One region of the Cryptosporangium japonicum genome, then DNA from elsewhere that is predicted to be linked to it. Evidence: riboswitches for the same ligand, from Rfam matches in the RefSeq annotation. Region 1 holds a riboswitch; each other region holds the start of a gene.
The links. A riboswitch is a leader RNA that binds a small molecule or an ion and turns the genes downstream of it on or off. The one in region 1 is predicted to bind cobalamin.
Positions count from the first base shown of each region.

Region 2: it holds a riboswitch for cobalamin, as region 1 does, so the genes downstream of both, ABD437_RS11185 (ribonucleoside-diphosphate reductase subunit alpha) here and cobN (cobaltochelatase subunit CobN) in region 1, are expected to answer to the same signal.
Region 3: it holds a riboswitch for cobalamin, as region 1 does, so the genes downstream of both, ABD437_RS30215 (ABC transporter substrate-binding protein) here and cobN (cobaltochelatase subunit CobN) in region 1, are expected to answer to the same signal.

Region 1 covers NZ_BAAAGX010000018.1:156,634-163,899, forward strand. Annotated here, with positions in the region: gene ABD437_RS23980 (cobalt-precorrin-6A reductase) at 1-683, shown strand, start outside; gene ABD437_RS23985 (precorrin-3B C(17)-methyltransferase) at 671-2,170, opposite strand; gene ABD437_RS23990 (precorrin-8X methylmutase) at 2,170-2,799, opposite strand; gene ABD437_RS23995 (precorrin-3B synthase) at 2,796-3,944, opposite strand; cobalamin riboswitch at 4,045-4,165, shown strand; gene cobN (cobaltochelatase subunit CobN) at 4,219-7,266, shown strand, end outside.
Region 2 covers NZ_BAAAGX010000009.1:17,696-24,961, reverse strand. Annotated here, with positions in the region: gene ABD437_RS11195 (ABC transporter substrate-binding protein) at 1-192, shown strand, start outside; gene ABD437_RS11190 (ribonucleotide-diphosphate reductase subunit beta) at 237-1,232, opposite strand; gene ABD437_RS11185 (ribonucleoside-diphosphate reductase subunit alpha) at 1,232-3,538, opposite strand; cobalamin riboswitch at 3,713-3,887, opposite strand; gene ABD437_RS11180 (GNAT family N-acetyltransferase) at 4,074-4,556, shown strand; gene ABD437_RS11175 (hypothetical protein) at 4,598-4,918, shown strand; gene ABD437_RS11170 (MerR family transcriptional regulator) at 4,915-5,316, shown strand; gene ABD437_RS11165 (diguanylate cyclase) at 5,512-7,266, opposite strand, start outside.
Region 3 covers NZ_BAAAGX010000025.1:113,297-120,562, reverse strand. Annotated here, with positions in the region: gene ABD437_RS30235 (acyltransferase family protein) at 1-872, shown strand, start outside; gene ABD437_RS30230 (UDP-N-acetylglucosamine--N-acetylmuramyl-(pentapeptide) pyrophosphoryl-undecaprenol N-acetylglucosamine transferase) at 856-2,016, opposite strand; gene ABD437_RS30225 (TetR/AcrR family transcriptional regulator) at 2,039-2,521, opposite strand; gene ABD437_RS30220 (MMPL family transporter) at 2,610-4,862, opposite strand; cobalamin riboswitch at 5,113-5,292, shown strand; gene ABD437_RS30215 (ABC transporter substrate-binding protein) at 5,352-6,332, shown strand; gene ABD437_RS30210 (FecCD family ABC transporter permease) at 6,333-7,266, shown strand, end outside.

The DNA.
Region 1 (7,266 bases):
GGTTGGCGTCGTCGCTGGTGGGCGCCCACGACGTGGTCAGCTCACTGGCGGGCCGGGTGCGGTCGCCGTTGCTTCCTCCCGGCGAGGTGCGGATCGGGGGGTTCGGTGGGGTCGCCGGCCTGGCCGCGTACCTGCCGGGGTTCGACGCGGTGATCGACGCGACGCATCCGTTCGCGGCCCGGATGACCGCGCACGCGGTCGAGGCGTGCGCGCGGGTGGGGGTGCCGCTCGCGGTGCTGCGGCGGCGGGGGTGGGACGAGGTGCCCGGTGACCGCTGGGTGCGCGTCGGGTCCTTGGCCGACGCCGCCGAGGTGCTCCCGCCCGGACAGCGCGTGTTCCTGACCACGGGGGTCCGCGGCCTGGACGTGTTCGCCGGGTGCGACCAGTGGTTCCTGATCCGGTGCGTCGACCCGCCGTCCGTTCCGCTGCCGCCGCGCTCGTCCGTGCTCCTGGCCCGCGGCCCGTTCGCCTACGCCGACGAACTCGCCCTCCTGCGTGAGCACGCGATCGACGTCGTGGTGACCAAGGACAGCGGCGGCAGCGCCACGTACCCCAAACTCGAGGCGGCCCGCACCTTGGGCCTCCCCGTGCTGATGATCACGCGCCCGCCCGTCCCACCCTCCGCGAGCGTGGTCACCACCCCGGAGGCCGCCGCGGCCTGGCTGGAACGTCAGGCCGGGTAGCGCCTCGGCGTGTAGACGGTGTGGCCGTCGGTGCGGGTCTGGGACGAGCCGACGATGAGCAGCGTCCGCATGTCGATCTCGGCCGGGTCCATCTCGCCGAGCCGGACGATCCGGACGCTCTCCTCGGGGCCGCCGACGTCGCGGCCGATGACGACCGGGGTGTCGGCGTCGCGGTGCTCGAGCAGCAGCGCCTTCGCGGCGACGATCTGTTCGCGCCGGCTCTTCGACGCCGGGTTGTAGATCGCGATCACGAAGTCCGCGGCCGCGGCGGCGGCCAGCCGGGACGAGATGACCTCCCAGGGCTTGAGCCGGTCGGAGAGCGACAGGATGCAGAAGTCGTGACCGAGCGGCGCTCCGACGCGGCTCGCCACCGCCTGCGCCGCGGTCAGCCCGGGGACGACCCGGACCGGCACGTGCTTCCAGCGCGGCTCCTCCGCGACCTCGAGCACGGCCGCGGCCATCGCGAAGACGCCGGGGTCACCGGAGGACACCACCGCGACGCGGGCCCCGCGCGCGGCCAGGTCCAGCGCGAACGCGGCCCGCTCGGCCTCGACGCGGTTGTCGGACGGGTGGCGTCGCTGCCGCGGATTGGGCGGTACCCGGTCGAGGTACGGGCCGTAGCCGACCAGGTCGTCGGCGGCCGCCAGGGCGGCCTGCGACTCCGGCGTCTGCCACTCGCGCCCGGCCGGACCCAGCCCCACCACGACGACTTCACCCGGTGACGGCGTGTTCGCGGCGGCCGGTGCCGGGGCGAGATCGGACAGGCCGGGGGAGAGCCGGCTGGGCAGGACCGCCACCGAGAAGTACGGCACGGTCTCCGGGTCGACGTCGGCCAGCGGCGCGGTGCGCTCGGACGACGTCGTCGCCCGCTCCACGTACCAGGCCTCGTCGAGCCGGCCCGCGGTCTCCAGTGCCTCGCGCACCGCGCCGAACGTCCGGCCGAGCTTCATGATCACCGCGGGGTCGTCGCCGGCCAGCCGGTCGGCCAGCGTCGCCGCCGGCAGCGTTCCCGGCAGCACGGTGAGCACCTCGTCCCGCTCCACCAGCGGCCGCCCGAGCGTCGCCGAGGCCCCGCTCACCGACGTCACGCCGGGCACCACGGTGGCCTCGTACCGGGGTGCCAGCCGCTTGTGCAGGTGCATGTACGACCCGTAGAAGAACGGGTCGCCTTCGGCCAGGACGACGACGTCCCGACCGGCGTCGAGGTGGGCGGCCAGGCGCGCCGCGCAGGACGCGTAGAACTCGTCGAGCGCGCCCTGGTACCCGCCGGGGTGCGACGTGGCCTCGGTGGTGACCGGGTAGATCAGCTGCTCCTCGATCTGCCCTTCGCGCAGGTACGGGGCCGCCACCGACCGCGCGATGCTCCGCCCGTGCCGGGCCGAGTGGTAGACGATCACTTCGGCCGCCGAGATGAGGCGGGCCGCCTTCACCGTGACCAGCTCCGGGTCGCCCGGTCCCAGACCGACGCCGTACAACCGTCCGCTCATCACTCTTCCTCGCTGGCCAGCGCGTTGAGCGCCCCGGCCGTCATCGCGCTGCCGCCCCGGCGTCCGCGCACGATCAGGTACTCCAGCCCGAGGTCGTTGGCCGCGAGCGCGTCCTTCGACTCCGCGGCCCCGACGAAGCCCACCGGGATGCCGAGCACGGCCGCGGGGCGCGGTGCACCGGCCGCGATCAGGTCGAGCAGGTGGAACAGCGCCGTGGGGGCGTTGCCGATCGCGACGACCGACCCCTCCAGGTGCTCGCGCCAGAGCTCCAGCGCGGCCGCACTGCGGGTGGTGCCGAGCTCGGCGGCCAGCGACGGCACGCGGGGGTCGTTCAGCGTGCAGATCACCTCGTTCGACGCGGGGAGACGCCGCCGCGTCACGCCCGAGGCCACCATCTGCGCGTCGCAGAGGATCGGGGCTCCGGACCGGAGGGCCTCGATCGCGGCGGGCACCGCGCCCGGCGAGAACGCCAGGTCGTCGACCAGGTCGACCATGCCGCAGGAGTGGATCATGCGGACCGCCACCCGGGCGACGTCCGCCGGGAGGCCGCTCAGGTCGGCCTCCGACCGGATGATCGCGAACGAATGACGGTAGATCTCCGCACCGTCGCGGATGTACTGCCCAGTCAACGCTTGATCCTCCTGGCGGCCGCCACGGCCGCGGGTAGCTCGTCGACGGGAACGGGTTCGCCGTCGACCTGGTATCCGTCCGTGGTGGCCAGTACGTCCACGTGGACGTCGGCCGGGTGCCCGCACCGCCGCGCGCACCCGGCGAAGTGCACGGGGAGCAGCGCGCCGGGGTTGCGCAGTGCGGTCGCCGCGTCGGCGTGGACGTCCGTGCGGGATTTGGCGCAGCCGGGAAGGCCGGTGCAGGCCGAGGCGCTCGCCCAGGCCGACGCCGGATCGGTCACCAGCCCCGCCTCGGCCAGCGGAGCCAGCGCCTCGGGCCCCACGCCGGGCAGCACCACTCCCCGCCAGGGCGTGACGATGATCTCGTTCCGGGCCACCTCGGTGATCGCGTCCATCTGCGTTCCGGTGAGCCGTCCCAGCGGGACCACCACCCCCACCGCCCCGTCGAGCGCTCCGATCGGGTCGGCGCCGCGGAGGGGCGCGAGCACGGAGGGTTCGACCAGGGCGCAGGCCAGGGCCGGCTGCATCCGGCGGGCGACCCGCGCCACGGCGTCGTCGAGCTCGGACAGACGCCAGGCCTTCGAGGCCTGCGCCGCACGTTCGAGCAGGAAGCACCGCGCGGCGGCGATCAGGGCCGCAACGGCCTGGCCGGCCCGGACCCGCAGACCGCTGTCGACCCCCGCCAGCAGCACCGGGACCGGGTCGGCGCCCAGCAGCACGGTCACGTCGGCGCCCAGCGAGACCACGTCCCGATCGGTGTCGATCGCGAACAGGAACCGGCCGGGCAGCTCGGACAGCTCTCCGTCCGCGCACAGCGCCCGGTCGAGCGCGGAGACCACCGGGCCGGCCCCGCCGAGCGGCGACGCCACGATGTTGCGTACCCGCTCGTGCGTGGCCGAGGGCAGAAGTCCGACGTCAGCGAGCCGCGCGGCCAACGCGTCCGAATCGGTGACGCCGCGAATCTGCAGATTCGCCCGAGATGTCAGCTCCAGCGGGGCGAACGGCAGCAGTGCCCGCCACTGGGTGAGGCTCACCACACCACCGGGGATGCGCACCCGGGCCAGCCCGCCGTCGGCCGCCTCGTGCACCTGCAACGCGCCTGGGCAGCTGTCGGCAGCCTGGCGGAAGGGCACGGCGGTGGGCATAGTCCGGATGCTACGTGTCGCTCCGGTGATCCCCATTGGGCCCACTTGACGATTGGGACCCTGATCACCAGTGTTGAAAGGCCATGAGCGGTGTCAGGTGGAGGAAGCCGGTGTGAATCCGGCGCGGTCCCGCCACTGTCACCGGGGAGCGAGCCTGCATCCGAGCCACTGCATCAGCGGGAAGGCAGCAGGGGAGCGTCGATCCGGGAGCCAGGAGACTCCAGGCACCGCTGACCACGACCCGGGGCGCGGACCCCGAGTGAGGACGCCCCGCGTGATCTTGCTGCTCTCGACGTCGGACACCGACCTGCTCTCGGCGCGGGCCAGCGGCGCGCCCTACCGGCTCGCGAACCCGGCTCGAACCGGCGTCGACGATCTGCCCGGGCTCACCGACGGCGTGGACCTGGTCGTCGTCCGGATCCTCGGCGGACGCCGGGCCTGGGAAGAGGGGCTCGACGCGCTGCTCGCGGGGCCGTTGCCGGTCGTCGTGCTCGGTGGGGAGATCGCGCCGGACGCGGACCTCATGCAGCTCTCGACGGTCCCGATCGGAGTCGCGGCGGAGGCGCACGCCTACCTCGCGCAGGGCGGTGCGGCGAACCTCCAGCAGCTGCACAACTTCCTCAGCGACACCGTCCTGCTCACCGGCCTCGGCTTCGAGCCCCCCGTCGAGATGCCCACCTGGGGCATCCTGGAACGCGAATCGACGGGCGACGGGCCGACGATCGCGGTGCTCTACTACCGCGCCCACCACATCGCCGGGAACACCGCGTTCGTCGGAGCGCTCTGTGACGCGATCGAGAACGCCGGTGGCCAGGCCCTGCCGATCTTCTGCGCCTCGCTGCGCACCGCGCCCGCCGAGCTGCTGCGAACCCTCGAGACCGCGGACGCGCTCGTCGTCACCGTGCTCGCCGCCGGCGGCACCAAACCCGCCACCGTCAGCGCCGGTGGCGACGACGACGCCTGGGACGTGGGCGCGCTCGCCGCGCTCGACGTCCCGATCCTGCAGGGGCTCTGCCTCACCAGCAGCCGCGCCACCTGGGACGCCAACGACGACGGGCTCTCCCCGCTCGACAACGCCACCCAGGTCGCGATCCCGGAGTTCGACGGCCGGATCATCACGGTGCCGTTCTCGTTCAAGGAGATCGACGCCGACGGCCTCACCGTCTACGTCGCCGACCCCGAGCGGGCCGCGCGTGTGGCCGGCATCGCGGTGAAGCACGGCGTGCTCCGCCACATCGCGCCGGAGAACAAGAAGATCGCGCTGATGCTCAGCGCCTACCCCACCAAGCACGCCCGGGTCGGCAACGCGGTGGGCCTGGACACCCCGAAGTCCGCGGTGAAACTCCTCCAGGCGCTGCAGGACGCCGGTTACCGGGTCGGTGACCTGCCCGGCGTCGAGGCGCAGGACGGCGACGCGCTCATCCACGCGCTGATCAAGGCCGGCGGCCACGACACCGCCTGGCTCACCGAGGAGCAGCTCGCCGCGAACCCGGTCCGCATCCCGGCGGCCGAGTACCGGACGTACTTCGACTCCCTCGATCCCTCCCTCCGGGACAAGATGCTCGAGCACTGGGGCCCGCCTCCCGGCGAGCTCTACGTCCACGACGGAGACATCGTCCTGGCCGCACTGCGCGGCGAGAACGTCGTCGTGATGATCCAGCCGCCGCGTGGCTTCGGCGAGAACCCGGTCGCGATCTACCACGATCCCGACCTCCCGCCGAGCCACCACTACCTGGCCGCCTACCGGTGGCTCGCCTCCGAGTTCGGTGCGGACGCGGTCGTCCACCTGGGTAAACACGGCAACTTGGAGTGGCTGCCGGGCAAGACCGTGGGGATGTCGGCCGCCGACGGCTCCGACGCCGCGCTCGGCGACCTGCCGCTGATCTACCCGTTCCTGGTCAACGACCCGGGCGAGGGCACCCAGGCCAAGCGGCGCACGCACGCCACGCTCGTCGACCACCTGGTGCCCCCGATGGCCAGGGCCGACAGTTACGGCGACATCGCCCGCCTCGAGCAGCTGCTCGACGAGCACGCGAACATCGCCGCGCTCGACCCGGCGAAGCTGCCGGCGATCCGCGCGCAGATCTGGACGCTGATCCAGGCCGCGCGCCTCGACCACGACCTGGGCCTGGACGACCGCCCGCACGACGCCGAGTTCGACGACTTCCTGCTCCACGTCGACGGGTGGCTGTGCGAGGTCAAGGACGTGCAGATCCGCGACGGCCTGCACGTCCTCGGTGACGCGCCCACCGGCGAGGCGCGGGTGAACCTCGTCCTCGCGATGCTGCGTGCCCGCCAGATGTGGGCCGGTCAGGTCGCCGCGCTGCCGGGCCTGCGCGAGGCGCTGGGCCTCTCCGAGGCCGGCGACGAGGCCCGGTCCGATGTCGACACGATCGACGCGGTCGCCCGTGGCCTGGTCGCCGCGATGGAGGAACGCGGCTGGGACCCCGCCGAGGCCGCTTCCGTCGCCTCGTCGGTCGACGTCGACCAGCACGCCGATGTGACGAAGGTGCTCGAGTTCGCGGCCACCGAGGTCGTGCCGCGGCTGAACAAGACCACCGACGAGATGGCGCACGTGCTGCACGCCCTGAACGGGGGATACGTCCCCGCCGGGCCGAGTGGCTCCCCGCTGCGCGGGCTCATCAACACGCTCCCGACCGGCCGGAACTTCTACTCGGTCGACCCCAAGGCGGTGCCGAGCCGCCTGGCCTGGGAGACCGGCTCGGCGATGGCCGAGTCGCTGCTCACCCGCTACCGCGAGGACACCGGCGACTGGCCGCGCTCGGTCGGCCTGTCGATCTGGGGCACGTCGGCGATGCGCACCGCCGGCGACGACATCGCCGAGGTGATGGCGCTGCTCGGCGTCCGCCCGGTCTGGGACGAGCAGTCCCGCCGGGTCAGCGGGCTCGAACTCATCCCGCGCGCGGAGCTCGACCGCCCACGCATCGACGTCACGATGCGCATCAGCGGCTTCTTCCGGGACGCGTTCCCGCACGTCATCGCGATGCTCGACGACGCCGTGCAGCTGGTCGCCGGGCTCGACGAGCCCGACAACTACGTCCGCGAGCACGTTCTCGCCGACCTGGCCGAGCAGAAGAGCGAACGCCAGGCCACGATGCGGCTGTTCGGCTCCAAGCCGGGCGCGTACGGCGCCGGGCTGCTCCAGGCGATCGACTCACGCACCTGGCGCGACGACAAGGACCTGGCCGAGGTCTACGCGGTGTGGGGCGGTTACGCCTACGGCCGTGACCTCGACGGTGTGCCGGCCCGCCCGGACATGGAGAACGCGTACCGCCGGATCAACATCGCGGCCAAGAACGTC
Region 2 (7,266 bases), on a different contig from region 1:
CTGGACGGCGCGATCGAGCAGGCACACACGATCGCGCACCGGTTCCCGGACGCCGCGGTGTGGGCGATCGACGCCGACGGGTTGATCGTGCGGCCCGGCCCGCGCCTGGTGGACGGCGTCGAGGCCATCGCCGCGATCCTCCACCCCGGCGCCGTGCCGGACCGCTCCGAGGCGGTGGCCCGGATCCGCTGAGGCCGGTCGCGTCCGCGACCGACCCCAGCTCGACGAGCGTCGACCTAGAAGTCTTCGTCGAAGGAGACGGATCCCGGGACCGCGACCTGGTACGCGGAGACGCGGCGTTCGAAGAAGTTCGACAGCTCCTGGACGTCCTGCAGGTCCATGAACCCGAACGGGTTCGACGAGCGGTACATCGGGTCGAGGCCCAGCTGCGCCAGCCGCCGGTCCGCGACGTGCTGCAGGTATTCACGCATGTCGATCAACGACAACCCCGGGACGCCCTGGCCGACGAGATCCTCGGCGAACTGGACCTCGCACTCGACGGCCTCGGCGAGCATGTTCCGCACCTGCTGGGCCATCTCGTCGTCGAAGAGGTCGGGTTCTTCCCGGCGAGCGGTGTCGACGACGTCGAACGCGAACGCCATGTGCATCGACTCGTCGCGGAACACCCAGTTCGTGCCGGACGCGAGGCCGTGCAGCAGGCCACGCGAACGCAGGAAGTAGACGTAGGCGAAGGCGCCGTAGAAGAACAGTCCTTCGATGCACGCGGCGAAGCAGATCAGGTTGAGCAGGAACTTCCTGCGGTCCTCGCGGGTCTCCAGGCGGCGCAGCTCGCCGAGGGAGTCGATCCAGCGGAAGCAGAACTCGGCTTTCCGCGCGATCGACGGGATGTTCTCCACCGCGGCGAACGCCTCGAACCGTTCCTGCTCGTCGGGAACGTAGGTGTCCAGCAGGTTCAGGTAGAACTGGACGTGGACGGCCTCCTCGAACAGCTGCCTCGAGAGGTAGAGGCGGCCCTCGGGTGAGTTCACGTGCTGGTACAGGTTCAGCACGAGGTTGTTGGCGACGATCGTGTCGCCGGTGGCGAAGAACGCGACCAGCCGGCTGACGAGGTGACGCTCGGCCGGGGACAGCTTGGTCAGGTCACGCAGGTCACTGTGGAGGTCGACCTCTTCCACCGTCCAGGTGTTCTTGATCGCGTCCTTGAACCGGTCGAAGAAGTGCGGGTAACGCATGGGACGCAGCGTGAGGTCCATGCCGGGATCGAGAAGCATTACTGGCAGGCCTCGCAGGACTCGGGGTTCTCCAGGGAGCAGGCGATCGCTTCGGGCGTGACGGTCGCCTGCTGGATGCGTGTCGCCGGGCGCGACCGCAGGTAGTAGGTGCTCTTGAGCCCGCTCTTCCAGGCGTAGGAGTACATCGAGGAGAGCTTGCCGATCGTCGGCGAAGCCAGGAACAGGTTCAGCGACTGCGACTGGTCGATGAACGGGGCCCTGGCCGCGGCGAGGTCGATCAGCGCGCGCTGGGGCAGCTCCCAGGCGGTGCGGTACAGCGTCTTCACGTCGTCGGGCAGCTGAGCGAGACCCTGCACGGAGCCGTCGGCCTGCTTGATCGCGTTGCGCACCTCGGCCGTCCACAGGCCGCGGGTCTTCAGCTCGCGGACCAGCGCGGTGTTGATCTGCAGGAACTCACCGGAGAGCGTCTCGCGCTTGAACAGGTTCGACACCTGCGGCTCGATGCACTCGTAACACCCGGCGATGCTGGCGATCGTGGCGGTGGGGGCGATGGCGATCAGCAGCGAGTTGCGCAGGCCGGTGCGGCTCACCCGGGCCCGCAGAGCGTCCCAGCGCCCGCCGGTCGTCCGGGCGTTCCAGAGGTCGGGTTGCAGGTCACCGCGGGCGGCGCGGGTGTCTTCCCAGGCCGGGTGCGGGCCGTGCCGTTCGGCGAGGTCGGCCGAGGTCTCGAGCGCGGTGAGGTAGATCTCCTCGGCGATCTTCGTGGAGAGCTGTTTGGCTTCCGCGCCGTCGAACGGCAGTTTCAGGGCGAAGAACACGTCCTGCAGACCCATGACGCCGAGGCCGACCGGGCGCCAGCGCGGGTTGCTCGCCGCGGCCTGCGGGGTCGGATAGAAGTTGATGTCGATCACGCGGTCCAGGAAGACGACCGCGGTGCGGACCGTCGCCCGCAGCTTCTCCCAGTCCAGGTCGGTGCCGGCGACGTGGGCGGCCAGGTTGACCGAGCCGAGGTTGCAGACCGCGGTCTCGTCGTCGCTGGAGACCTCGATGATCTCGGTGCAGAGGTTCGAGAGGTGGACGACGTTGCCGGGTTTCGCGGTCTGGTTGGCGAGCCGGTTCGACGCGTCCTTGAACGTCATCCAGCCGTTGCCGGTCTGGGCGAGCGTGCGCATCATCTTGCCGTAGAGGTCCCGGGCCTTGAGTTTGCGCACCTCGCGGCCGGCCTGCTCGGCGGCTTCGTAGGCCCGCTCGAAGTCCGCACCCCACAGATCCGGGAAGTCGGGGAACTCGTCGGGGTCGAACAGCGACCACTGACCGTCCTCCTCGACCCGGCGCATGAACAGGTCCGGGATCCAGTTCGCCAGGTTGAGGTTGTGCGTGCGCCTGGCGTCCTCGCCGGTGTTGTCACGCAGCTCGAGGAACTCCTCGATGTCCGGGTGCCACGGCTCCAGGTAGACGCAGGCCGCGCCCTTGCGTCGCCCGCCCTGGTTGACCGCGGCCACCGACGCGTCGAGCGTGCGCAGGAACGGGACGATGCCGTTCGACTGGCCGTTCGTGCCCCGGATCAGCGCACCCCGGCCACGGACCCGGGAGAAGCCGATGCCGATGCCGCCGGCGAACTTCGACAGGTTCGCGACCTGGGCGTAACGCTGGTAGATCGAGTCCAGCTCGTCCTTCGGCGAGTCCACCAGGTAGCAGGAGCTCATCTGGGTGTGCCGGGTGCCGGAGTTGAACAGCGTCGGTGAGCTCGGCAGGTACGCGAGGCTGGCGAGCAGCCGGTAGAAGTCGATCGCTTCCTTGGCGGTGGTGCTCAGCCCACAGGCCACCCGCAGCAGCCAGTACTGCGGAGTCTCGACGACGAGGCGGGCGTGCGGGTGGCGCAGCAGGTAGCGGTCGGCCACCGTCCGGAGCCCGAAGTACTCGAAGCGCAGGTCGTTGGACTCGTCGATCGCGTCGTCGAGCTTACGGGCGTTCTTCTTGACGAACTCCGCGGTGTCGTCGCCGATCAGGCTTTGCTCGTGGCCCAGCGCGATCGACTGGCTGAAGCTCGCGATGCCCTGGCCGCGGACCTCTTTGTCGAGGTAGCCGGCGAGCAGCCGCGCGGCGAGGCGAGAGTACTGGGGCTCCTCGCCGATCATCTCCGCCGCGGTCTGGATGCTGAGCTGATCGAGCTCGGCCGTGCTGGCACCGTCGTAGAGACCGCTGATCGTCTTCGTCGCGACCCGGAGCGGGTCGACGTCGGTGAGGTCGCCCGCCCACCGTTCGACGGCCTTCACGATCTTGTTGACGTCCACCGGCTCGGCGTCGCCGTTTGCCGCAGTCAGGTGAATCTGCGTGACGTGCATCTGGGGCCGGCGTTGCACCGGTGTCTCCGGCGTGACCTCGGCGGTTGTCACAACTCTCTCCTCGCGAGTATCTGGACACGCGAGGACCGACGCCGATGCGCACGGCGATGTGCGCGGGATGGCGTCAGCCGTCCCGCGCGGCCTCCGACCGCCGGACCGTTCCCGGCCCGGCGCGCTGGCAGGTCTTCGGACTCGTGGGCGCTCGTACTGGCCTACTGGCCGTCGCTTCCCAGGCTCGCGCCCAGTGCTTGATGACGGCGGTCGTTCCCACTCACCGCTGCGGGGCAGTCCCGGATTTCCACCGGGTTCCCTGTTGCCACGGCCACCCTGGGTGGACGGCCGAACCAGCTGCGCGCACCACCATACGCGCTACCCGCCCCGGGCCCGCGGCACCGACCGTCCCTGGCCCGACTCTTGACGAGCCGGAGGTGACCATGTCCGACCACCGAGCCCACCACCGGCTGTCCAGCCGGTACGGTCTCCTGAACCGTCCGGCGCGCGCTGCTCGGCTCGTCGTGCTGTGGGAGCGTCAGGCATGGTCAACGAAACACTGGGCGTGGACGGCGTCGTGCTGCGCCGCGCCGAACGGGCTGATCTTCCGGCATTGATCGAGCTCCTGGCCGCCGATCAACTCGGCGCTCGGCGCGAGAGCGTGGACGACCTCACGCCGTACGAAACGGCCTTCGCGGCCATCGAGGCCGATCCCGCGCATCTGCTGATGGTGGCGGCGGCCGAGCGTCGGATCGTGGGGACGTTCCAGCTGAGCTTCCTTCCTGGGCTCGCCCGCCGAGGGGCTCTGCGGGCGCAGATCGAGGCGGTGCGGGTCGCCGGCGAATGGCGCGGCCGGGGGCTCGGCGCGGCCATGATGCGTTGGGCGATCGAGGAGGCTCGCCGCCGTGGGTGCGCGACGGTGCAGTTGACGTCGGACAAGTCGCGGCTGGACGCGCACCGCTTCTACCGTCGGCTGGGATTCGTCGCTTCCCACGACGGATTCAAGCTCGTGCTCCGGCAAAACTGACGCTTGCATCCGGTACCCAGGTACAGGCTTACCGTCGAGGCATGACGAGCTCCGACGGGGTTTCCCCCGCCTGCACCTTGCCCACCGCGGAACGGCCGCCGCGCATCGCTGAGTTCGACGACCTGTTCACCACCGCTCGGCGGGTCGAACGGCTCGCGCCCACCCGCGCCCGGGTGGTGCTGGCCGAGACCGGCGGGGTTCGTGCTCGGACCGAGGACCTGACGGCGCGGGAAACCGCATGCTGCTCGTTCTTCACCTTCACGATCACCCCGGCCGGCCCGGCCGATCTCTGGCTGGACGTCGAAGTCCCCGCCGCCCAGGTCGCTGTGCTCGACGGGCTGCTCACCCGAGCCACGGCATGACCGAGGTGCTGCGCACGAGCCAGGTCGCCGCCGCGGCCGGGGTGAACACCCAGACGCTGCGCTACTACGAACGGCGCGGCCTGCTCGCCGAACCCGACCGCACCACCGGCGGCCACCGGCTCTACCCACCCGAAGCTGTCACCGTGCTGCGCGTCATCAAAGTCGCCAAACGCCTCGGGTTCACTCTCGACGAAGTCGCCGACCTCCTCGAAGCCGGCCGCCACCGCCACCGCCCCGACAGCGGTCTGCGGGCCGGTGCGCAGGCCAAACTCGCCGAAGTCGAGGAACGCATCCGCGACCTGCAAACCATTCGTGCCACTCTCGTCGACGCCCTGGACGCCGGATGCGACGACCTCGCCGCCTGCGCGAGCAACGACTGCTGCCTCGGCGTGGCGTAGCCCATTCCGATCCGCGCGCGGCAGCTGGTCGGCCCGCTGGACCCCCGTGAGCGTGTGGGTCGCGCCGAGTGGCTCCGGACTGACCTTCCTCGTCGCCCGCGCCGACGCGGGGCGCCTGAAGCCTGCACGAGCTGCCGGCCGTGCACGACGAGGCCGGCCACGGCACGCTGCGTGGCAAGACCGTGCCCGAGCAGGTCAACCGGCGACCTGGTTGCGGCCGTTCTGCTTGGCTCGGTAGAGCTGCGCGTCGGCGTCGGCCAGGAGTTGGCCCACCTCGGCGTCGGCGTGCGGGACCACCGCGGCGACACCCACGCTGACGGTGACGACCCCGAGCGGTGAGCCGGCGTGCGTCATCGCGAGCTTCTCCACGGCCGCTCGCACCCGCTCGGCGACCACGAGCGCACCGGCCAGATCGCTGTCCGGCATCACCACCGCGAACTCCTCGCCGCCGTAGCGGGCCACCAGGTCGGTGGCGCGGACGCCCTCGTCGAGCGCGGCGGCGATGGCGCGCAGGCAGTCGTCGCCGGCCGGGTGACCGTAGCGATCGTTGTACTGCTTGAAGTGGTCGACGTCGAGGATCGCCAGGGCGAACGACGTCTTCGACCGCAGCCCGCGGTCCCACTCGGTGTCCAGCGCGTGGACGAACCGACGCCGGTTGGCCAGGCCGGTGAGCGGATCGGTGACGCTGAGCTGCTCGAGCCGGTGGTTGGCCTCGGCCAGCTCGGCCGTCCGCTCGGCGATCCGGCGCTCCAGCGTGGTGTAGAGCCGGGCGTTCGCGAACGACACCGCGAGCTGCCCGGCGACGAGCTGCACCAGGTCGAGCCGGTCAGTGGTGAACGCACCCGACGCGAGCGTGTTGACCAGTACCAGCAGCGCCTGCTCGGCGCCCAGGTGCAGCACCGGCACGACGAGCAGCGAGCAGTGGTCGAGGTCGGCGAAGTACGGATCGCGGGCGAACCAGTCGTCGGCGCACGCGTCCTCGACCAGCAGGGTCTCTCCGCTGCGTTCGGCGTACCGGACGGCGCTGAGCGGGACCCCGTCCTCCGAGGCCCACCGGCCGTCGTCGTCGCGGACCAGCACGTGCACCCGGGTCGCGCCGGTCATCGCGCCGAGCACCTCGGTGACCCGGGCGCTCAGCTGGTCGAGGGTGAGTTCGGCGCTGAGCGCCTGCGAGGCGGCGAGCACACCGCGCAGGTCGATGGTGTCCGCGGTGAGGCCGCCGCCGCTCCAGCGGTCCGGCCGCCCGGTGGAAGGGCCGACGCGCCGGGGCGGGAACTCCGCGTCGAGCGCGGCCACTTTTGTCGTCGCGCCCCAGGCCGCGTACAGCTCACGGGCCTGATCGAGGTGGATCCGGCCGGTGTAGCGGAAGCCGCGCTCCAGGTGCAGGCGGGCCACCCGCTCGGTGAGGTGGGCGCGGAGCCACGGACGGGGACCGTCGAGGGCGGAGAGGGCACGATCGTACGCGCGCAGAGCCTCGGCGAAGTCGTCGCGGGCGCGGTGCTGCTCGGCGGCGAGCAGGTCGACCGCGGCGGCGAAGTTCGCCGGGCAGTCCGCGGCCCTGGCGGTGATCCAGTCCGTTGCCGCCCGGAGCTGGGCCTCGTCACCACCGCCGCGGATCAGCGCCAGCGCCCGCAGCAGGTACCCGGTGAACGCCACGGCGGTACCGGAGAGGAACGGCAACGCGGCCTGGTAGACGTCGGTGTGGGCGACGAGGGCGGGGACGTCGTCGAACAGCGCCGCGGCCAGCGCGCCCATGGTGTGGACGTTCCCGATCGCGGTGACGTTGCCGTGCAGCTCGACGTCCGGAGCCGGCATCGAGGCCAGTTCACCGACCAGCACCCGGGCCAGGTCACCGTAGACGGCGAGCGCCCTGGCCGGCTGCTCGTTGCTGGTGCGCAGGCAGAACGCGACCGCGCTGTCGGCCTCGGCGGCCAGGTCCTCCACCCGCTG
Region 3 (7,266 bases), on a different contig from region 1:
GCGGTACGGGGCTCACCGGTCCGCGGATCGCGTTCGCCGCCCCCACCGCGATCGCCGCGGTCGTCGGGGTCACGCTCGCCGGCACCGCGGCGGCCACCGCACCGGCGCCGATCGAGCCGAGCGACGTCCGGACGCTCTCGACGCCGACCACGTACGTCGCGGCCGACGCGACGACCCGGCTGCGGGTGGCCACGGTCGGCGACTCGGTGACCAGGAGCCTCGCCCCGGGGCTGGCCGAAGCCGCGAAGGAACGGAACTGGTCGTACACCGACGCCAGCGTCAGCTCCTGCTCGGTCGAGGGCCTGCTGATGGTGGAGGCCGACGGGTCGCCGTGGAGCACCGGGGCGATCTGCCCCGAGGTGGTGCCCACCGTGCAGCAACGGCTGCTCGACGAGCACCGGCCCGACGTGATCCTGGTGCACTCGCGCTGGGAGACCTACCGGGTGCGCGGCGCCGACGGCGACCCGCTGGACGCGAACACCGACGCCCACAAGGCGTTCGTGGCCGAGCAGCTGCGCGTCACGATGACGCGGTTGACCTCGGGCGGCGCCCGGGTGGTGTGGATCGACACGACGCCGATGTCGGAGTCGCTGTGCCGTCGGCTGGGCCACAGCGACTCGGCCTGCGCACGCACCGCGACCGACGCGGTGGTCGACTCCTACACGGCGCTGCGCGAGAACGTGGCCGAGGAGTTCGGCGGGCGGGTCACCGCGCTCTCGCTCAACGACCTGCTCTGCGACGGCGAGCGCTGCCCCGACACCGTCGACGGGAAGACCCCGCGCCCCGACGGGCTGCACTTCACCGTCGAGTCGGCCGGGTGGATCGTGCCCGAACTGCTCCGCCGGGTGGCGTCGGTCACGAAGTTGCCGTAGCGACCGAGAGCAGGACGTCGACCAGGCGGTCGGCGGCGTCCGGACGGCCCTGGGCGCGGGCGTTGTCGGCGACCTGACGGCGGCGGGCCGGATCGGCGAGCAGCGGCGCCACCGCGTTACGCAGCTGCTCCGGCGTCACGTCGCCGATCAGCGCGACCGCGGCGCCGTGGTCGGCGAGGTGCTGCGCGTTGTGCGCCTGCTCGTTGCCGGCCGCCGCCGCGTACGGAATCAGCACCGACGCCTTGCCCAGCGCGGTCAGCTCGGCCACCGTGCCCGCCCCGCTGCGCGACACGACGACGTCGGCGAGCGCGAGCACGTCGGGGAGCTCGGGGCCGAGGTAGCCGGTGACGTGGTACTGGGCGGCGAGCTCCACCGGCAGCGCCGCGGCCAGCGCACGCAGCTCGTCCACGTTGCGCGGCCCGCACTGGTGCAGCACGTTGGCCTGGGTGAGCAGCCAGGGCAGGAGCTCGGCCACGAGCCGGTTGATCTGCTGCGCGCCCTGGGCGCCGCCGGTGATGTAGACCGTCGGCAGCGCCGGGTCGAACCCCTGCAGGCCGAGGGCCTCGATCGCCTTCTGCGGCTCGCCGCTCAGCACCGCGGGCCGCACCGGGTTGCCGGTGACGACCGCGATCGACCGCGCGTTCTCCGGCAGCAGCTCCACACTCGACTCCGACGAGAGCGCGACGCGGGCGGCGAACCGGGCCAGGACCTTGTTGGCGAGCCCGAGCCGCACGGTCTGCTCGTGCACCACCAGCGGGCGGCGGGTCACCTTCGCGGCCAGGCCCACCGGCACGGCCACGTACCCGCCGGTGGCGAGCACCACGTCGGGCCGGAACTTCGCCACCAGCGAGCGGGCCTCGTTCACCCCGACCGGCACTTTCGCCATGTCCTTCAGGTTCGCGCCGGACAGCATCTTCAGCGGGTTGCGGTCCCGCCGGACCTTGCCGGTGGCCACCGGCGCGAACGGGATGCCCTCGGCCTCGGCCACCCGCGACTCCAGGCTGTTCGCCGAGCCGATCCAGAGCACCTCGAGCGCGCCGCCGAGCCGGGACTGGAGAGCACGGACGGCCGTGAGCGCCGGGTACGTGTGCCCGCCGGTGCCCCCACCGGACACGACCAGACGGAAAACCGGGTTCGCAGTCACGCGCCCTAGAGTAGGCCCCCGACTACGCGGCTCTCTCGAAGAGTCCGTCGAGAAGGGCCTGGACGAGCCGCTCGGCGACGCCGTCCACCATCTCGAAGACGATCGGCAGGTCGGCGAGCTCCAGGTCCTTGCGCAGCCGGCCCTCCTCGTGGGCGCGGTGGAACGCCGGACGCAACACGGCGAGCAGCGCGTCGGTGTACCGGCGCCGCGGGAGCTCGCGGAAGAGCTGCTGTTCGACGAGCACCGCGTGGAGCAGCTCGCGGAACGACGCGGCCTCCAGCCGGCGCGCCAGCTCGGCCAGCCGCTCGGCCGCGACCGCGAACCCGAGCGCGTACCGGTCCGGGAAGTGGCGGTAGACGGTCGCGCGACCGAGGCCGGCGCGGCGCGCGACGTCGTCGAGCGAGACGAGTTCGCCGTCGCGGGTGACCGCCTCGGCGGCCACCCGCAGGATCAGATCGCGGTTACGCCGTGCGTCCAATCGCCGGGGTAGCAACGTGGCAGCCACGAAGCGTGAATTTACTCACCAGTAGCTACCCCGGCAATCAGTTCATTCGTTCTCTAAAGCAACACGAACATCGCGCTCGTCCGACTTGTCATCGGGACACGGATTCGAGTTCCCGCTCCGGCGTCTCGGCCAGGTGCTCGCGGAGCTTCTCGCCCTCGATGTCGACGTTCGGCAGCACCCGGTCGAGCCAGCGCGGGAGCCACCAGGCCGCCCGTCCGAACAGCGAGATCACCGCGGGCACGATCGTCATCCGGACGATGAACGCGTCCACCGCCACGCCGAGCGCCAGCGCGAACCCGACCGACTTGATCGTCGGGTCGTCGATCAGCACGAACCCGGCGAACACGCTGGTCATGATCAGCGCGGCGGCCGTGACCACGCGCGCGCCGTGGCCCATGCCGCTGACCACCGCCTCCTGCGCGCCGTCGCCGTGGACGAAGTCCTCACGCATCCGCGAGACGAGGAACACCTCGTAGTCCATGGCCAGGCCGAACAGGATGCCGATCAGCAGGATCGGCAGGAAGCTCACCAGCGGCCCCGGCGTCGAGACGCCGACCAGGTCGGCCAGGTGGCCCTCCTGGAAGATCCAGACCGTGATGCCGAACGTGGTGCCGACCGTGAGCAGGAAGCCCGCCGCGGCCTTGAGCGGCACCAGGATCGACCGGAACACCAGCATCAGCAGCAGCACCGAGAGCCCGACGACGAGCGCGAGGTAGATCGGCAGCGCGTCGGAGAGCTTCTCGGAGACGTCGATGCCGATCGCGGTCTGGCCGGTGAGCGAGACGTCGGCGCCGTCGATGTCGGCCGTGCGGTCGCGGACGTCGTGCACGAGCGTCTCGGTGGAGGCCGCGGTCGGCCCGTCCTTCGGGATGATGCCGAGCAGCGCGGTCCTCTTGTCCGGGCTGAGGTTCGGCGGGGCGACCGCGACCAGGTTCGGCGTACCGGCCAGCGCCTGGTTCACCTTCTGCACGGCGGCGCCGGTCTCGGCCGGGGTGTCGGCCGCGACGACGAGCGCGAGCCGCCCGTTGAACCCGGGGCCGAAGCCCTCGCTGATCAGGTCGGCGGCCGCGCGGGCCGGCGTGCCCTCGGCGGCCTGGCTCGGATCGGGCAGGCCGAGACGCATGTCCTTCGCCGGGATGGCCAGCAGGCCGAGCCCGAGGATGCCGACGATGATGACCGGGATGCGCAGCTTGATGACGAGCCGCGCCCAGCGGAACCCGAACGCCTCTTTCGTGCTCTTCTCGTGCTTGCCGGGGCCGGCACTGTCCGTCTCGGCCACCTCGTCCGACGCGTGTTTGGGCTCGTCTCCGGGCGCCTCGGTGAGCTCGGCGCGAGCCTTGCGGGGCAGCACCCGGAGCTTGGCGAAACCGAGCAGCGCGGGCAGCAGCGTGACCGCCACCAGCACCGCGACCGCGACCGTGCCGGCGGCGGCCAGGCCCATCGCGGTGAGGAACGGGATGTTGACGACCGAGAGGCCGGCCAGCGCGATGATCACCGTGATACCGGCGAACACGACCGCCGACCCGGCCGTGCCGACGGACCGGCCGGCCGCCTCCTCCGGGTCCATCCCGTCGGCCAGGTGCTGGCGGTGCCGCGAGGTGATGAACAGCGAGTAGTCGATGCCGACGGCCAGGCCCAGCATCAGCGCGAGGATCGGCGCCGTGCTGTTCAGCTCGATCACGCTGGTCAGCGCGAACAGACCGGCCATACCGGCGCCGACACCGATCAGCGCGTTGAGCATCGTCATGCCCGCGGCGACCAGCGAGCCGAACGTCACCAGCAGGACGACGAGCGCGACGACGACGCCGATGGCCTCGGTGCCGCCGACCTCCGGCGGGGAGCTCATCACCTCGCCGCCGTGCTCGACCTCCAGGCCGGAGTCGAGCGCGGCCCGGCCCGACCGCTCGTACGCGGTGCGCTCGTCCTCGGTGATCTCGTCGGCGCGCTTGTCGAACTGCACCTGGATCAGCGCGTACCGGGCGTCCGGCGTCAGCGCCCTGGCGCTGTAGGGGTCGACCGCGGCGACGACGCCGGGCAGCGACGCGGCTTCCTTCACCAGGCCGGTGACCGCGGCCGCGAACGACGGGTCGGTGAGCGTCTTGCCTTCCGGGGCGGCCACGACGATCGTTCCGGTGGCACCGCTCGCGGCCGGGAACTCACGGGCCAGCGCGTCCAGCGCGCGCTGCGATTCGGTGCCCGGTAACGCGAAGTCGTTCGTGGTCGCGCCCTTGAACGCCACCGCCGCACCGCCCAGTGCGACGAGCACCACGAGCCAGAGTGCGACCACCAGATTGCGGCGGCGGAACGAACCGCGGCCGAGTCGGTACAGCAGGGTTGCCAATGTGGATCCTCGGTCGGAACGGAGACGACACCAGTTCCGATGGTGCCCTCCGACGACGGCATTCGCTAGCCGAGCGGCTAGTTGTGTGAGGTTTGACTCACACGATCCAGACACCGCGTCGAAGACCGCACCGGACGCGCGCCGCGCGCCGGCCGGCGGGCCGGACAACCCGGCCGCGTGGTGCGGGCGATCGTGCTGATCACCGGGTTGGCCACGCTGTTCGGCGTCGCCGAGTGGCGCTACGGGAGCGTGTTACGGTCGGGACGCCAGTCAACCCACGAGGTGGGTCAGGGAACCCGGTGCGAACCCGGGACTGACGCGCAGCGGTGAGGGGGACGGCCGCGGTACAGGCCACTGGGCTCGCTGCCTGGGAAGGCGCCGCGGCCGGACGAACCCGAGTCCGAAGACCTGCTGGCGACCGGCGTCCACCTGGGCGGCGGATCGGCTACGGGCCTCGCGATCGGGCCCGCGATCCTCTCGGGGTACCTCGTGCGGTTACGTCCTGGGCTCGTCGCGAGCCTGCTCCTTCTCACCGGCTGCGGCGCGGCCACCGAACCCGGCGCCGCGGACTCCGGTTATCCGATCAGCGTGACGAACTGCGACCGGACGGTGAGCGTCGACACCCGCATCGAGAAGGCGGTGTCGATCAGTCAGCCGGCCAGTGAGCTGCTGCTCTCGCTCGGGCTGGGCGACCGGATGGCCGGCACCGCCTCTTGGAGCGATCCGGTGCTGCCGTCGCTGGCCCCGGCCAATGCGAAGGTGCCGCGGATCTCGAAAGACTTCCCGTCGTTCGAGCGGTTGCTCGCCGACGAACCGGACTTCGTCTACACCACGTTCGCCTACACGTACACGCCCGAGGGCGTCGCCGACCGGGCGAAGTTCGACCAGGTGAAGATCCCGACGTACCTGTCGTCGAGCGAGTGCACCGGCCAGGACGCCACCCAGACCCGCGCGCTGACGATCGACGACCTGTACCGGGAGATCACCGACCTGGCGACGCTGTTCGACGTGCCGGAGCGCGGCACCGCGCTGGTCGCGTCGCTGAAGAAACGCATGGCGACCGCGGTGGACGCGCGGAACGTCAGCCTCGCCTGGTGGTACTCCAGCACGAAGGCGCCGTACATCGCCGGGTGCTGCGGCACCCCGGGCCTGATCACCGCGGCCGTCGGCGCGACGAACGCGTTCGCCGACAGCCGGCAGCTCTGGCCCGAGACCGGCTGGGAGAGCATTCTCGCGCGCGATCCGGACGTACTCGTGCTGGCCGACCTGACCCGGGGCGACGACGGTGACAGCGCCGCGGCGAAGATCGCGTTCCTGGAGTCCGACCCGGTCGCGAGCACGCTCACCGCGGTGAAGAACAAGCGGTACGTCGTGCTGTCCGGCTCCGACATGGACCCGGGGGTGCGCACCGTGCCGGCCGTGGAGAAGCTGTCGGCCGGCCTGACGAAACTGGGGTACGGGGCGAAGTAGATGGCGCGGCTCGGGCTCGGCGCGCTCATCGGGGTGAGCGCCCTCGTGGTGTCGGTCGCGGTGGCGATCACGATCGGACCGGCCCACCTCTCGGTTTCCGACGTGTTCGCCGTGGTCACCGACCACCTGGGCGGGCCGCCGTCCGGTCTCTCGACGATCCGCGACGCGATCGTCTGGGACCTGCGCCTGCCCCGGACGCTGCTGGCCGCGGTGTGCGGCGCCGGGCTCGCGCTCTGCGGCGCCGTGCTCCAGGCCCTGCTGCGTAACCCGCTCGCCGACCCGTACGTGCTCGGCATCTCGTCCGGGGCGTCGACCGGCGCGGTGCTCGTCCTCGTGCTCGGGGTCGGGGCGGGGAGCGTCGGGCTCGGGCTCGGGGCGTTCCTCGGCGCGCTCGTCGCGTTCGCGCTGGTGCTCGCGCTGGCCCGGGTCGCCGGCGGGACGACCGACCGGCTGATCCTCGCCGGTGTCGCCGGCACCCAGCTGTTCGCGGCGATCACGTCGTTCGTCGTGATCTCCTCGGCCGACGCACGGCAGACCCGCGGAGTGCTGTTCTGGCTGCTCGGTTCGCTCAGCGGCGCCGGCTGGGGTGACGTGCTGCTGTGTTCGGCCGTGCTCGCGGTGGGGTTGGTGGTCTGCGCGAGCCTGGCCCTGTCACTCGACGCGTTCGCTTTCGGCGCCGACGCCGCGGCCGCGCTCGGCGTCCCCGTCGGAGTGGTCAGAGCGGTTCTGCTGGGCGTCACCGCGCTGCTGACGGCAGTGCTGGTGAGCGCGGCCGGTGCGATCGGGTTCGTCGGGCTGGTGCTGCCGCACGCCGCCAGGGCGCTGGTCGGCCCGGAACACCGGCGGCTGCTGCCGGCCACGGCGCTGGTCGGCGCGATCTTCCTGGTCTGGGTCGACACGCTGGGGCGCACGCTGCTGGAGCCGCAGGAGATCC